DNA from 2 places in the Actinoplanes hulinensis genome. Region 2 is predicted to be linked to the other one. Evidence: riboswitches for the same ligand, from Rfam matches in the RefSeq annotation. Region 2 holds a riboswitch; the other holds the start of a gene.
What was found. Region 2 has a riboswitch for S-adenosylmethionine ahead of KZ829_RS11660 (aminotransferase class V-fold PLP-dependent enzyme). Riboswitches for the same ligand answer to the same signal wherever they lie in the genome.
Positions count from the first base shown of each region.

Region 1: linked by a shared signal. The riboswitch ahead of thrC (threonine synthase) and the one ahead of KZ829_RS11660 (aminotransferase class V-fold PLP-dependent enzyme) in region 2 are both predicted to bind S-adenosylmethionine.

Region 1 covers NZ_JAHXZI010000002.1:61,241-68,991, reverse strand. Annotated here, with positions in the region: gene KZ829_RS03965 (GNAT family N-acetyltransferase) at 1-276, shown strand, start outside; gene KZ829_RS03960 (hypothetical protein) at 297-773, shown strand; gene thrC (threonine synthase) at 951-2,234, opposite strand; SAM riboswitch class I at 2,244-2,383, opposite strand; gene KZ829_RS03950 (ABC transporter permease) at 2,701-3,570, opposite strand; gene KZ829_RS03945 (alpha/beta fold hydrolase) at 3,567-6,308, opposite strand; gene KZ829_RS03940 (hypothetical protein) at 6,367-6,951, opposite strand; gene KZ829_RS03935 (AAA family ATPase) at 6,991-7,751, shown strand, end outside.
Region 2 covers NZ_JAHXZI010000005.1:226,925-234,675, forward strand. Annotated here, with positions in the region: gene KZ829_RS11640 (STAS domain-containing protein) at 113-433, shown strand; gene KZ829_RS11645 (HD domain-containing protein) at 499-1,053, shown strand; gene KZ829_RS11650 (M20 family metallopeptidase) at 1,042-2,106, opposite strand; gene KZ829_RS11655 (DUF1684 domain-containing protein) at 2,116-2,901, opposite strand; SAM riboswitch class IV at 2,976-3,090, shown strand; gene KZ829_RS11660 (aminotransferase class V-fold PLP-dependent enzyme) at 3,107-4,333, shown strand; gene KZ829_RS11665 (putative bifunctional diguanylate cyclase/phosphodiesterase) at 4,388-6,679, shown strand; gene KZ829_RS11670 (glycoside hydrolase domain-containing protein) at 6,713-7,751, shown strand, end outside.

The DNA.
Region 1 (7,751 bases), on a different contig from region 2:
GGGATCGTGCTGCCGGACGCGCCGCACTGCACGGTGATCTTCGCGGTGTACCTGACTCCGGCGTACCGGGGCGGCAAGATCCTCGGGCAGTTGATCGAGGCGGTCGCCGACTGGTCGGCCGCGGCCGGGCGGGACGAGCTGATGCTCGAGGTGGTGTGCGGCAACGGGCGGGCCGTCCGGGCGTACGAGAAGCTGGGTTTCGCCGACACCGGGGTGCGCCTGCGGCATCCGACCATCCCGGCCCTCACCGAGCTCCAGATGCGACGGCGGGTCTGATGCCCGGGCGGGGGTGGCACGTGACGCGCACGGTCCTCACCGCCGTGAACGGGACGACCGTCATCGGTCTGCTGATCGCGCTGTCCACCGGGGCGCGGGTCCGGCGCGGCCGGCACGGCGTGCTGATCGCCGAGAACTACCGGCTCCGGGTGCCGCCCGCGACCTGCTTCACGGTCGGCTCGGTGATCATCACGAAGCGCACCGCCGAGTGGCTGCTCGCCGAGGAGCGGGCCCGGCTGCTCGCCCACGAGAGCCGGCACGCCGGCCAGTACGCCGTCCTCGGCCCGCTCTTCTGGCCCGCCTACTGGCTGGCCTGCGCCTGGTCGATCGCGCTCACCACGTCCTACGGGGTGCGCAACTGGTTCGAGCGGGACGCGGGGCTGGCCGACGGGCACTACCCGGAGGACCTGCCACTGCGGCCGTGGGCGGTGCGAAGGCGGTGGGCAGTGCGGATGTTTGGTCGGGAGGACGGACGCACAACGCCTCCGGGCACGTAGCCGTATGGGTCAGCGCTGGATCGTTGGGACCCTCGGAGATTGTCGCCAAGCTCAGGTGAGGGGCCTCGTACGGCGTCGCGTCCTCCCGCAGAGAGCATCCTGCCCATCCGGAGATCGGAGTGCAAGTCCTCGGAGGAGGTAATTCTCGACAACCGGCTGATCGCCGGTCACGCAGTGTTATCCGAGCAGGCCGGCTTCGCGGGCACCACGCAGCGACGGCTTGATCGTGTGGGTCGGTCCAACCTGGCCGGCGACCGCGTCGAGGGTCTTCAGGCCCTCGCCGGTGTTGTAGACGACCGTCTCCTTGGTGGGGTCCAGCCGACCGCTCTCCACCAGCTTCTTCAGCACGGCCACCGTGGTGCCGCCGGCGGTCTCGGCGAAGACGCCGGTGGTCTCGGCGAGCAGCCGGATGCCGGCCCGGATCTCGTCGTCGTTGGCGTAGTCCATCCAGCCACCGGTGCGGCGGACCGCCTCGATCGCGTACGGCCCGGCGGCCGGGTCACCGATGTTCAGCGACTTGGCGATGCCGGTCGGCTTCACGGGGGTGATCACGTCAGTGTCGGCGTGCAGCGCCACGGCGATCGGGTTGCAGCCCTCGGACTGGGCGCCGAAGACGGTCCACCCGTCCGCCGGGGCCTCGACCAGTCCGATCTCGACCAGCTCGGAGAACGCCTTGTCCACCTTGGTGAGCAGCTCACCGGAGGCCATCGGGATGACCACCTGGGCCGGGATGCGCCAGCCCAGCTGCTCGGCCACCTCGTAGCCCAGCGTCTTGGAGCCCTCGGCGTAGAACGGCCGCACGTTCACGTTCACGAACGCGGTGTCCTCGAACTCGTCGGTCTCCACCAGCTCGCTGCACAGCCGGTTCACGTCGTCGTAGGAGCCCTCGATGGCCACCAGCTCGCCGCCGTACACCGCGGTGGTGATGATTTTGCCCTGCTCCAGGTCGGAGGGGATGAAGACGATGCTCGGCACGCCGGCCCGGGCCGCGTGGGCGGCCACCGAGTTGGCCAGGTTGCCGGTCGAGGCGCAGGAGAACCGCTTGAAGCCCAGCTCCTTGGCGGCGGTCAGCGCCACCGAGACGACCCGGTCCTTGAACGAGTGGGTCGGGTTCTGCGAATCGTCCTTCACCCACAGCGGCGCCTTCAGCCCGAGCGCGGCGGCCAGCTGCGGGGCGGCGACCAGCGGGGTCAGGCCCGGGTCGAGCGTCACCCGGGTCGCCGGGTCCTGGCCGGCCGGGAGCAGGGCCGCGTAGCGCCAGATGTTCTGCGGGCCCGCCTCGATCTGGGCCCGGGTCACCCGCGCGAGCGCCGCCTCGTCGTAGGCGACCTCGAGCGGGCCGAAACACTCGTAACAGGCGTGCTGCGCGGCCAGCGGGTACTCGGCGCCGCAAGCGCGACAGATCAGCCCACGAGCGGGCGAGGCGGAGGTGGCTGAGGGTGCGTCGACGACAGACGTCATTAGAGTTTCCTCTCATCTTTCCCCGCGGCGACCTGCCGGAACGGGGACGGAATTAGCACCTGCCACGTCGCTGCCTCGTCATCGAGAGTCATGCGCGGTGGTTGCCGGGGCTTCGTCGGGCCGTATCCCTCTGCCCCTCTGGATGAGGTATTCAGTTGTTTCCAACACCTTACGACGAGATCCCGCCGACACCACACGGAGTTCCCGAGGTGTGAGCCACCCCCCAAGATCAGAACCTTGAGGTCGCAGCGGGGTGGTGGGTGCGGACCGCTGCTCCCGCCGAGGGCCCGGCGGGGCCCGCTGGCCGCTGGCGCGTCCAGAACGCGAGCCCCACCGCGCGACGTGCGTGAGCGGTCGCGCCCGAGAACCCCGTCTCATGAGCCGGCGGCGGGGGACGGCCTGGAGGAGCGCCTGGAGGAGCCGCCGCGGGCCACGGGACCCGGCACTTCCGTACGAGAAAAGGGGTTCAGGAAGTTATGTCTTTTCGGGTGAAGCGGTAGAAGGCGATCCCCCAGAACAGCGTGGCGTAGACGACCGCGGAGATCGCGCCCTTGGCCAGGTCCTCGGTCTGGACGGGGGTGGAGAGCAGGCCCATCCAGGCGTCCGTGTAGTGGGTGGGCAGGGCGTTGCGGATGCTGCCGAGGGCCTCGATCTGGTCCAGGATGCTGGACAGGATCCACAGGAGCACGGCGCCGCCGACCGCGCCCAGGGCGGCGTCGGTCAGCACCGAGAGCAGGAAGGCCAGGCCGGCCACCACGAGCAGGGTGGTCGCCAGATAGGCGAGGATGCCGAGCAGCCGGAGCACACCCTCGGCCGGCGGGATCTCCGCGGCGATCGTGCTGCCCAGCGGGGACCAGCCGTAGCGGAGCGTGCCGATCAGCAGCCCGGTGCCGGTGAGCAGCAGCAACGCGACGAGCGAGTAGGCGGCCGCGACGGTCAGCTTGACGCCGAGCAGCCGGGCCCGCGGGACCGGAACGGCCAGCAGATAGCGCAGGCTGCCCCAGCTCGCCTCGCTGGCCACCGTGTCGCCGAAGAACAGCGCCACCACCACGACCAGCAGGAAGCCGGCCGAGACCGCCAGGCCGAAGAGGGCGAAGTTCAGGCCGCCGGAGGTGGCCAGGTCGGCCATGCTGCTGAACGCGCCGCCGCCGTCGCCGTCCTCGTCCGGGCCGCCCCCGCCGCCGAACTCGAAGGCGGCCAGGATGATCAGCGGCAGCAGCACCATGAAGCCGAGCGCCAGCTGGGTGCGCCGGCGGGACGCCTGGCGGCGCGCCTCGGCCCAGATCGGCAGGGTGCGCGACGGCCGGTAGCCGGTAGCGGCCTCGAGCGAGCTCATCGGTCTCCACTTCCTCGCGAGTTGTCGCCGACCAGGGACAGGAACGCGTCCTCCAGGCGGCGGCGCGGCACCAGCCGCTCCACCCCGATGCCGGCGCCGACCAGCGACGCGACGATCTCCGAGCGGGCCGTCCCGTTCATGTCGACGATCAGGCCGTTCGTTCCCTCCGCCTTGACCGAGTGCACGCCCAGGTCCTCGAGGATCCGGGTGGCGGCCGGTACGTCGGAGACCTCCAGTTGCACCGACGGCGACTCGCCGACGATGTCACCGACCGGGCCGGACGCCACGATCCGGCCCTTGTTGACGACGACCGCGTGGGTGCAGGTCTGCTCCACCTCGGCGAGCAGGTGGCTGGAGACGAGCACGGCCCGGCCGTCGGTGGCGTACCGCTGGAGGACGCGGCGCATCTCGGCGATCTGCGGCGGGTCGAGCCCGTCCGTCGGCTCGTCGAGCACCAGCAGCTCGGGCAGGCCGAGCATGGCCTGTGCGATGGCGAGCCGCTGCCGCATGCCGTGGCTGTACTTGCGGGTCTTGCGGTGCACCGAGTCGCCCAGTCCGGCGATCTCCAGCGCCTCCTCGAAACGGGCGTCCTCCCACGGCCGGCCGGTGGCCTGCCAGTACGCCTTGAGGTTCTCGTACCCGCTCAGGTGCGGCAGGAAGCCGGGCCCCTCGACGAGCGCGCCCACCCGGGACAGGATCGGCGCGCCCGGGACCAGCCGGTGCCCGAAGACGAAGATCTCGCCCTCGGTCGGCTGGGTGAGGCCCATCAGCACCCGCAGCGTGGTGGTCTTGCCGGCGCCGTTCGGGCCGAGCAGGCCGACGACCTGCCCGCGCTCCACGGTGAAGCCGATCTCCTGGACCGCCACGAAGCCGTCCCCGTACGCCTTGCGCAGCCCGCGCACCACGAGCGGGGTGCCGGCGTGCTCGGCGACCACCGCCACGTCCCGCCGCCGGTGCCGGATCCGGCTCACCACGAGCAGCAGGACCAGGCCGAGCAGGATGGCCGCGACCACGCCGGCCAGGACGATCCACCACAGGCTGCCGGGATCGGCGATCGGCTTGCCGGTCAACGTCGGCAGGGTCAGCTCCGGCTCCACCGCGACGGTGTAGGTGGCGGGCTGGGCGGGAGTGAGGAACGCCTGGTCGGAGGTGGCGACGGTGACGCGTACGGTGTGGCCCGCCTCGATCTGCCGGACGATCGCCGGCAGCGTCACGGTGACCGGTCGTGCCTGGGCGATGTCGGCCGGCAGGCCGGTGAGCCGGACCGGCGCGACCAGCCCGGCGCTGAGCGTGGCCGTGCCGTTGGCGTCCATGTCGTAGAGCTTCACGAACACGACCGCCTCGCCGGTCGGCGACGCGACCCGCAGCCGGACCGTGGGCGACCCGGCCACGTCGGCGGCCGCGGTGAGCGGCTCCGAGTCGAACATCGCGTGCTGACCGGCCACGTCCAGTGCCACGTTGCCGCTGAGCAGCGAGCTGAGCCGGCCGGTGAGGCCGGGCATCGAGGAGATGGCGCCGGGGTTGCCGTTCGGCGGGTTGGCGATCGGCTGCGCCGATCCGGTGAGGGTCACCCGGGTGCTTCCGGTTCCGCCCAGTCCGGGGTACGCGTCCGCGGAGTAGCCGTTGGTGACCAGCCCGCGGTCGAGCGCGCTGAACCCGGCCACCCGCGACCAGGTGAAGTCGTCGCCGGGCGCCTCACCCTCGCCCTTGAGGTAGTGGTTGAGCCACTGCACCGTCAGGTACTTGAGCCGGTCGGAGTCGGAGGTGGGCCCCTCGCCGCCGTCGTGGCCGCCGGTGAACCAGGCCACCCGGACCGGGGTGCCGGCCACGGCGATGCCCTTCGCGTTGGCGTCCGCCTCGGAGAGCGGGAAGAGCGTGTCGACCGCGCCCTGGATCAGCAGGGTCGGCGCCTTGATCCGGTCGAGGACCGTGGCCGGGCTGGACTTCCGCAGCAGCGCCAGGGTGGTCTGGTCCGGGATGCCGCTGGTGGCCATCTGGAGGTAGGCGGCGCAGACATCCTTCGCGAACCGGCCGCACGCGGGATCCTGCGGCTGCTGCTGCGGTGGGCCGCCTCTTTCCAGCGAGGCCGTCCCGTTGCCGAAGAAGTAGCCGGCCCAGCTCTTCTTGAAGACGCCGGCCGCGCCGGTGTCAGCCGACTGCGGGACCAGTGCGGTGCCCAGGTCGTTCCAGGTGATCGACGGGACGATCGCGTCGACCCGCCCGTCCTGGCCGGCGAGCAGCAGTGCGAGGGCCCCGCCGTACGAACCGCCGACCACCGCGACCTTCGGGTCCCCGGCGCCGTCGGTGGTCACCTCGGGCCGGGTGGCCAGCCAGTCGAGCAGCCGCTGAGCGTCCTTGACCTCGTGGTCCGGGCTGTCCAGGTGGATCTCGCCGGTGCTGCGGCCGAACCCGCGGGCGGTGTAGGCCAGCACGGCGTAGCCCTGCTCGGCGAGCGCCTCGGCGTCGCTGCGGACGGTGTCCTTGGAACCGCCGAAACCGTGCGCCAGCAGGACCGCGGGCACATCGGTGTCCCGGTCGGCCGGCAGGTAGAAGCGGGCGTCCAGTTCGACGCCGTCACCGGCCAGCCGGAGATCCTCGGTCGTCCAGGCGTCCGGCGCGGGGCGGACGGCCCAGACGGCCACGGCGGCGAGCACCACGAGGGCGGCCACCGCCGGGACGACCCGGCGCCGTTTGAGCCGGGGAAGCGCGCGGCGCAACCCGGTGGTCAGGGCAGACATGGCGCACACGCTAGTAGGAGACCCCTGAGGTGGGGCTGAGGGTTCTCTGGGAGAACTCTCAGCATCCCCGGGTGCCGGCGAAGACCTCCTCGACGGTGGTGGTCACGCCGGCGGTAACGGCGGTCGCCGTACCGCCGGTGAACTCGACGAGCATGGCGTTGGCTCCGTCCACGACGAGCCAGCCGGTGACGCCGCCCGCGCCGGTGACCGCCCGGCCGGCCGGGTACGTGGCCCGCACGTCGGCGAGGGTGGCCCCGATCGGGACCGGGCCGGCGGTGGGGCCGGTGAGCCGTACCCGGACCAGCTCGCCGCCCCAGAAGTCGACCTCCGGCGTACCGGGGAAGCCGCTCGCGCTGCCGCAGCCGTCCGGTGACAGCCCGGCGACCAGCCCGGCGTCGGTGACCTCCTGCTGGGTCATGCCGATCCGGAACGGGCCGTACCCGGCGGGGCTCATCTCCATTCGGCTGGTGGGGGTGGGCGCCGGCGGGGGCGGGCCGAAGCTCTCCGGCGGCATGTCCAGGGTGGCCGCGGCGGAGGCGGCCGGGGACGCCGGTGGCTGCGCCGACGGCGTGGACGGGTCGTCGGTGCACCCGGTCAGCACGGCCAGCGCCACCGTCAGGACGACAAGCGGTCTACGCCTCATCAATGGACTACCCCTCGGCGGATAGCGTGGACGAACCAGATGGCCCCAGACATTCCATCGGAGGCACGCGCGGTGGCTGATGATCTCACGCTGACGGTGACCCTGCGCCCCGCTGCGCTGGATGCGCGGCGCGGAGTCGTGCGGTTGCATCCGGAGGTGATGGCAGGGCTGGACCTGCGCACCGGTGATCCGGTGCGCCTCACCGGCAAGCGGACCACCGCCTGCCTCGTCGCCAGGGCCGAGGCGGCTTCCGGCGGAGGGCTGCTGTACGCCGACGATCTGATTCTGGGCAACCTCCGGATGCGGGACGGCGGCGAGGTCACCGTCACCCCGATCCCGGTGGTGCACGCCGACCGGGTGACCCTGTCCGGGCCGCCGGAGGTGGTCGCCGCGGTCTCCCCGGAGATGCTGCGCCTGGCCCTGCTGGGCAAGGTGGTCAGCGCCGGCGACGACGTCTCGCTGCTGCCGCAGGACGTGGTGCCGGAGGCCGGGAACCGTCCGCATCTCGAAGCGGCCCGGCGCAGCCTGGCCAACCGGATCGGCTACGGCTGGACCAGTGCCCTGCTGCGGGTGGTGGCGGTGGCCGGTGCGGATGCCTCCCTGGTCACCATGAAGACCGTGGTCACCTGGCAGGACGGCCCGGGCACCGCTTCGGCCGGTCCGGTCGCGCGGATCAGCGCCGGGACGCCCGCACCGGCCGTCCCGGACGCGCCTCCGCCGAACCTGGACGACCTGCCCGGCCTCCGCGCCCAGGCCAAGGAGCTGGAGGAGCTGCTCGACCTGGGCTTCCACCACCGGGA
Region 2 (7,751 bases):
ATCGGCATCGATGAGGTGTTCACCGGATGGTCATGTGCCGTTGGCGACCCGTCTGCCCACCGCGACCTAGGGTGGGCGGCCAGATGAACGCTGGGTAGCGAGAGGTAGTCCGATGCGTAGCTCGGTACTCGAAGTGAGCACCAGCCCGGACGGCAGTGTGGTCATCCAGCCGCACGGATCGGTAGGACTCGATGTCGCGGTGGAGTTGCGGCAGCTCCTGGTGCACACCGTGCGCCGCGTCCGGCCGTTGCGGCTGATCGTCGACCTGGCCGACGTGCCGGAGCTGGACCCGATCAACCTGGGTTCGGTGGCCGCCGCGTGCGGGCTCGGCGACGACCTCCAGGTCGCCGTCTTCGTCGACAACCCCAACGGGCGGCTCGCCGAGCAACTCGCGGCGGCCGGTGTGCCCGCTCAGCGGGTCCGGGGACACTGACTTTTTCGGTCACCGGCCATCGGCCGTCCATCCGCCGTTAACCCGCCCCGGCATAGCATCCGCCCATGACCGATGTGCTGCTCCGCTCGCGTGCCGAGACGGCCCGGCTGGTGGCCGGGTCGCTGATCGGTGACAGCGGCGACCGCTGGAGGCACACCGCCGGGGTGGCCCACCGTGCCGCCGGGCTGTCCGCCCGGCTCGGCCTCGATCCCGACGTGCTGGTCGCGGCCGCCTGGCTGCACGACATCGGCTATGCCGAGCCGATCGCGCTGACCGGTTTCCACCCGCTGGACGGCGCCGTGCACCTGAGCGGCGAGGGCTGGCCGGCCCGGATCGCCGGTCTGGTGGCCTACCACTCGGGCGCCCGTTTCGTGGGCGCCGCGCGGGGTCTGGCCGGGCAGCTGGCCGCCTTCCCGGACGAGCGCAGCCTGATGGCCGACGCCCTCACCTACGCCGACCAGACGGTGGGCCCGACCGGCCTGCGGGTCGATCCGGAGGCCCGCTACACGGAGATGCTGCACCGGCACGGCCCCTGCTCGTGGAACGCGGCCGTCGACGCCGACCGCCGCCCCCACCTGCGGGGCACGGCCGCCCGCGTCGAGCACCTGCTAGCCGCCTAGGCCTTTCAGAAAACCTTCGAGCGCTTTCCGGTACGGCGGGAGCGTTCGCAGATCGACGAACTCCTCCGGACCGTGCTGCCCGTCGCCTCCCGGCCCGAAGATCACCGCGTCCACGCCCACCGCCGAGTAGAACCGGCCGTCGGCCGCCCCGTGCTTGCGCAGCAGTGAGCCGTCGTACCCCGCCTCCCGGGCGGCCCGCCGCAGCAGCCGCACCTCGGCGCTCTCCGGATCGGCGTGGTGCGGCGCGCCCAGCGCCTCCACGGTGACCGCGGCCCCGGCCACCGCCGTCAGGTGGGCCGCGATCTCGTCCGCCGGCCGGCCGGCCAGATCCGGGTCGGACGGCGGGAACCGGATGTCGACCAGCGCCGACGCGTCCGCCGGAACCACGTTGGCGGCCTCGTTGGAGGTCTCGATCCGGGCCACGTTGACGGTCGTGGTCCACTCCTCGGCGGCCGGGACCGGATGCCGGTCGAGCAGCCGCCGCACCGCCGCGGTCACCGTGAGCAGCGCGTTCGACCCCAGCCACGGGTAGGCGGCGTGGGCGGTGCGGCCGGTGGCGGTGAGCCGGGCCCGGATGATGCCCTTCGACTCGGTGACGATCCGCAGGCCGCTCTGCTCGCCGATGATCACGAAGCCGGCCCGGACGCCCCGCGCCACCTGGTGCCCGGTGCCGTCGAAACCGCCCACCTCCTCGTCGGTGACCAGCTGCAACGCCACCGGGTACGGCAGGGTGGGCGCCACCTCCCGGAACACCGTGGCCATCACCAGCGCGGCGGCCTTCATGTCGTGGGCGCCGCGACCGTACAGCCGGTGGCCGTCGGCGCGGGCGGTGAACTGCCCGGGCGCGCCGGGCACCACGTCCAGGTGGGCGTTGAGGATCACCCGGGGCGGGCCCGGGGTGGACACCAGGGCGCTCGGCTTCCCGCGGGACTCGAACCGGCGGACCTCGAACCCCGGGCCGACCAGGCCGAGCACCATGTCGAGAGCCCGCCGCAGGTCGGCCGGCCGGTCGGCGGTGGACCGGATCCCGATCAGTTCGGCGAGCTCATCCATCGATGAAAACTACCGCGGAAGCCGCTCTCCCGCCTCGATCGCGACCGGCAGCCTGTTCCCGGCCGGCGGCAGTGGGCAGGTCGCGAACGCGGTGTAGGCGCACGGCAGGTTCGTGGCCCGGTTGAAGTCGAGCACCACCGACCCGTCCTCCTCCGGCGGGGCGATGAACAGGCTCCGGTTCGCGGCGTACGTGGTCAGCCCCGAGGTGGCGTCGGTGAACAGCGCGAACAGCGACCCCGGCGTGCCGCCGTTGAAGACGGTCAGCGACTGCGGTTCCCCGCCCACCGTGAACTCGACCCGGCCGGGCGACTCGTAGACGTGCTCGACGCCCTCGGCCACCGACCCGACGGTGACCGGCTCCGGCTCGGCGAACGCCGTGAACCGGCCGCCGATCACCCACTTCTCCTCGGCCGGGTAGGCGGGCGTGCCGGTGTAGGCGGTCAGCACCGGGTTGTCCGGATGCCGCGGCCGGATCACGTCGAGGCCGCCCCGCCGGGCGATCTCGATCACCGCGCCGCCATGACCCACGGTGGTGTCGGCGCGTTCCGTCAGCGGCGGGAACCGGTGCGTCCCGGTCACCTCCCGCCCGTCGACGGTGAGGGTCTCGCCGGTGCCGAGCGCCACGGTCACCCCGTCCGGTCCGCTGCTCCACTCGCCGGGCGCGCCGTCGAACCGTTGCGGGGTGGCGTCCAGCCAGTGCAGGCCGGTGATCGCGAGGAAGCCGTGCGGGTCGGCGCGCCGCTTCTCGTGGTCGGCGTGCCACTGGTCCCACTCCTGCTGGAACAAGGTCGTCATGCCATAGGACCTTAATCTCTACTTGTTGCATGGGTTATTGGCCGGGGTCGTGACATCTGCTAACTTCCTCGGCAGGTCATGAGTGCCAGCGCGAAGCCCCGGCTCGCTGGCCGGCAACCCTTCCGTTCGCGACGGGGTGCCCCGGGTGAGGACCGGGCCGGTGTCGTCCGACACCGGCAAGCGGCGAACCCGTGGAGGCGCGGTCATGCCATCTCTCGACATCCTCGGCGACGATCTCAAGGTAGCCCTTCCCTCCGGTGAGCTGGTTCGCTTCGCCCACCTCGACTACGCGGCGTCGGCGCCGTGCGTGCGGGCCGCGGCCGACGCGGTCCAGGACCTCCTGCCGCGCTACGGCTCGGTGCACCGGGGCACCGGGGTCCGCTCCCGCGGCTCCACGTTGGCGTACGAGCTGGCCCGCGACGTGGTCGCCGAGTTCGTGGGCGCCCGCCCCGGCGATGCGGTGATCTTCACCCGGAACACCACCGACGCGCTCAACCTGCTGGCCCGCGCGCTGCCGCCGGGCACCACCACGATCCAGTTCGAGGGCGAGCACCACGCCAACCTGCTGCCCTGGCCGAACCCGCTGCGCCTGCCGCTGCCGGCGTCGGCCGGGGACGCCGTCACCGCGCTACGGCAGGCGTGCGAGCGCCTGGCCGGGCCGGCCGTGCTGACCGTCACCGGCGCGAGCAACGTCACCGGCGAGGTGTGGCCGGTCCGCGAACTCGCCGAGGTGGCCCGCGCGCACGGCGTACGGGTGATCGTCGACGCCGCCCAGCTGGCCCCGCACGCCCCCACCCGCCTCGACGACCTGGGCGCCGACTACCTGGCGTTCTCCGGCCACAAGCTGTACGCCCCGTTCGGCGCCGGGGTGCTGGCCGGCCGTGCGGACTGGCTGGACGCGGCGGAGCCGTACCTCGCCGGTGGCGGCGCGAGCGCCGTGGTGGGCGACCGTCCCGGCGACCTGACCTGGGCCACCGGCCCGGCCCGGCACGAGGGCGGCACCCCGAACCTGCCCGGCGCGGTGGCGCTGGCCGCGGTCTGCGAGGCGCTGGAAGCCGCCGACCGGGCCGCCCTGCACGCCCACGAGCAGGAGCTGCTGGCCGGGTTGCGCGACGGTCTCGCCGACCTGCCGGGAGCCACCGAGGTCAGCGTCTTCGGGCCGGCCCACCCCCGGGTCGGGATCGTCTCGCTGGCCCTGGACGCCTCCGATCCGGCGGCCGTGGCCCGGCGGCTGGACGCCGAGCACGGCATCGGCGTACGGGCCGGGCAGTTCTGCGCCCACCCGCTGGTCCGCCGGCTCACCCGCGACGGCCGGGCCGGAAGCTGCGGGGACGGCCCGCCCGGACTGCTGCGGATCAGCTTCGGCCTGGGCAGCACCACCGAGGACACCGACCGGCTGCTCGCCGGGCTCCGCGAGGTCCTCGGCACCTGATTCGCAACCGGCGAGGTGCTTCGGCGCGGGCATCGAAGGCCGATCATGCCTCTCGTGGCGACGTGGATGACGCGGCTCCGCGACCGGCTCCCGACCGGTGGCGGCCTGCGTGAGGAGGACTGGGCGGGCCGGCACCGGCTCCTGACGGTGCTGCTCGCCGTCTGCATGGTGCTGCTGACGGTGTTCGGCGTGTTCCGCGCCGAACACCCGACCGACCTGCTGATCATCGACGGGCTGCTGCTGCCCTGCCTGGTCGGCGCGGTACGCCTGGGTAACCGGCGGGCCCGGTCGATCGTGGTGGCGCTCGGCTTCGCGACAGCGTCGGCCGGGTTCGTGGCCCTCTGCCACGGCCTCACCGAGGCACACTTCTCGTTCTTCATCGCGGTGGCGGCGCTCGCCCTCTACCGGGACTGGGCGCCGTTCGGTGTCTTCCTGGCCGCCACCGTCCTGCACCACGCCGGCTTCGGCGTGACCGAGGCCGGCCACACCTTCGGCCACCACCAGGCGCAGATACACCCGCTGGTGTGGGCGCTGCTGCACGGTGTCGCGGTGCTCGCCGCCGCCGGGTTCCACGTGATCGCCTGGCGGCTGACCGAGACCGAGGAGCAGCGCGCCCAGGACAACCTGGACGAGAGCCAGGCCCAGCTCGGTGTCGCCTTCGACGAGACGCCGGTGCCGATGGCCATGTTCGGCGCGGACGGGCGGGTTCTGCGAATCAACCCGGCGTACCGGGACTGGCTGCGCCTGCCCGGCCGGCTGCCGGACGGGTTCCGCGTCGCCGACCTGCCGCTCGTCCCGGTCGACGAGAGCGAGACGAGCCTGATGCGGCTGGCCACCGAGTCCCGCCAGCCGACGAACGTGACCCGGCAGTACCGGCGTACCGACGACGGCTCGCTGATCTGGGTGCAGACCCACGCCACCGGCCTGCGCGACCGCAACGGCCGGCTGCGGCTGATCCTGGCACACTGCATCGACGTGACCGCGACCCGCGACCACGAGGCCGAGCTGCGCTACCAGGTGCGGCACGACTCGCTCACCGGCCTGCTGTCCCGCCAGGCGTTCGAGCACGACCTGGTGCTGCTGCTGGAGAGCAGCGCCGAACCGGTCAGTGTCATCTACCTGGACGTCGACCGGTTCAAGTCGATCAACGACGGGGCCGGTCACGGCACCGGCGACGACGTGCTGCGGGCCCTGGCCACACGCCTCGCCCAGGTCGTCCCGGACGGCGCCCTGCTCGCCCGGCTCGCCGGCGACGAGTTCATCGCGGCGCTGCCCGGCCCGTCCGGCACCGGCCTGCGGGTCGGCAACGGCATCCTCGCGTCGCTCGCCGGGCCGCTCGCCGTCGGCGGCTCCGAGCTGCCCGTGTCGGTGAGCATCGGCATCACCACGGCTTTCAGCGGGATGCCCGCCGAGGAGGTCGTGCTCGCCGCGGACACGGCCATGTACGCGGCCAAGCGCGCCGGCGGCAACCGGCTCCAGGTGTTCACCGAGAACCTGCGGGTGCCCGTGCGGGAGCGGATCGCCGCGGAGGGCCGGCTGCGCCGTGCGCTGTCCGGCGAACTCCGGGTCACCCTGCCGCTGTGGTTCCAGCCGGTGGTCACCACCGCCACCGGGCGGATCGCCGGCGCCGAGGCCCTGGTCCGGATGCGCACCCCGGACGGGGAGATCCTCACCCCGTACCACTTCGTCGGCGCCGCCGAGGAGACCGGCCTGATCGTGCCGCTCGGCGAGTACGTGCTGCGCTCCGCCGTCGACCACCTGCTGCACTGGTCGGACCGGCTCGGCTACGTGTCGGTCAACGTCAGCCCGCGGCAGCTCGCCGAGCCGGACTTCGTGCCGATGGTGGCCGGGGTGCTGGCCGGCGTCCCCGGGCTGGACCCGTCCCGGATCGTCCTGGAGATCACCGAGACCGCGCTGCTGTCCTCGACGGTCGACGTCAGCGAGCGGCTCGCCTCGCTCAAGCGCCTCGGCGTTCGCATCGCCCTGGACGACTTCGGCACCGGCTACAGCTCGCTGACCTGGCTCAAGTCGCTGCCCGCCGACATCGTCAAGCTGGACCGCTCGTTCGTGGCCGGCCTGGCCGACGACCCGCGCAAGGCGTCGATCATCCAGGCGGTGCTGTGGCTGGCCCGCTCGCTGGGCATGTCCACGATCGCCGAGGGCGTCGAGGAACCGTCCGACTGGGAGGCGCTCAAGGCCGCCGGCTGCCCGGCCGTGCAGGGCTACCTGTTCAGCAGGCCGCTGCCCGGCCCGGAGTTCGACCGGATGCTCCGCGAGTCCCACGAAAGGGCCACCTCGGACGGAGTTCACTTGAACGAAACCACCGGGACGGTTCTGGCCGGTTAGAGTCCGGCCATCCTGGACAACGTTGATCCCTTCATCGGCACCGCGGCCACCGATCTGCCCCGCGCACACGGTCTCGCCGCTACCTGGTGGTGGCCGAAACCTCAGGTGGGCAACACCCACCCGGGCGCCACCTCCCCCTTCGGCATGGTCTCCGCCTGTGCCTACTCGGGGGCCTACCCGACCGGCTACGGCCGGTACGCCAAGAACACCGAGGGCGTGCCGGAGGACATGTTCGGCCGGATGCAGGCGTCCGGCTTCACCCACTTCCAGCAGTCCGGCACCGGCGCCATCCGCAAGTACTACAACTACGTGCGGGTCACCCCGATGGTGCAGCCGCTCGACGACCTGGGCCAGTCCTGGGCGCTGGAGGAGGAGCGGGCCGAGGCCGGCTACTACGCCGCCAACCTCGAGACCGGCATCCGCTCCGAGATCACCGTCGGCGAGAAGGTGGCGGTGCACCGCTACACCTTCCCCGACCACCACAGCGCCCGGCTCGTCATCGACCTGTCCTGCGGCGGCCTCGCCATCGACCTCGGCCGGACCGTGCCGTTGCGCGCCCAGATCGAGAGCACGGGCCACGGCCGGGCGCAGGGCACCGTGGTCATGGAGGGCGTGCCGCTGTCGGTGTACGCCGAGGTGGACAGTCCCGGCTGGCGGCAGATGCTCTGGTACGACCGGCGGCTCATCCCCGGCGGCACCCGGCTCGACTTCGACAGCATCCGGCACACCACGCTGCGCCCGTTCGGCATGCTCTTCATGGGCGCCGCCCGGGCCGGGCAGACCATCGAGGTCCGGCTGGGCTTCTCGCTGCGCGGCTGCGACCAGGCCCGGCGCAACCTGGAACGCGAGTGCGGCGTGGGGCAGAGCGCCTTCGAGACGGTCCGCGCCCGGACCAGTTCCCGCTGGCGCGACCACCTGGGCCGGGTGCGGGTCGAGGGCGGCACCGACGCGCGCCGCACGGTGATGGCGACCGCCCTCTACCACTCGCTGATCAAGCCGTGCATCGCCGAGGACGAGAGCCCGAACTGGCCCGACCCCGGCCCGTACGCGTTCGACGTCTGCACCATGTGGG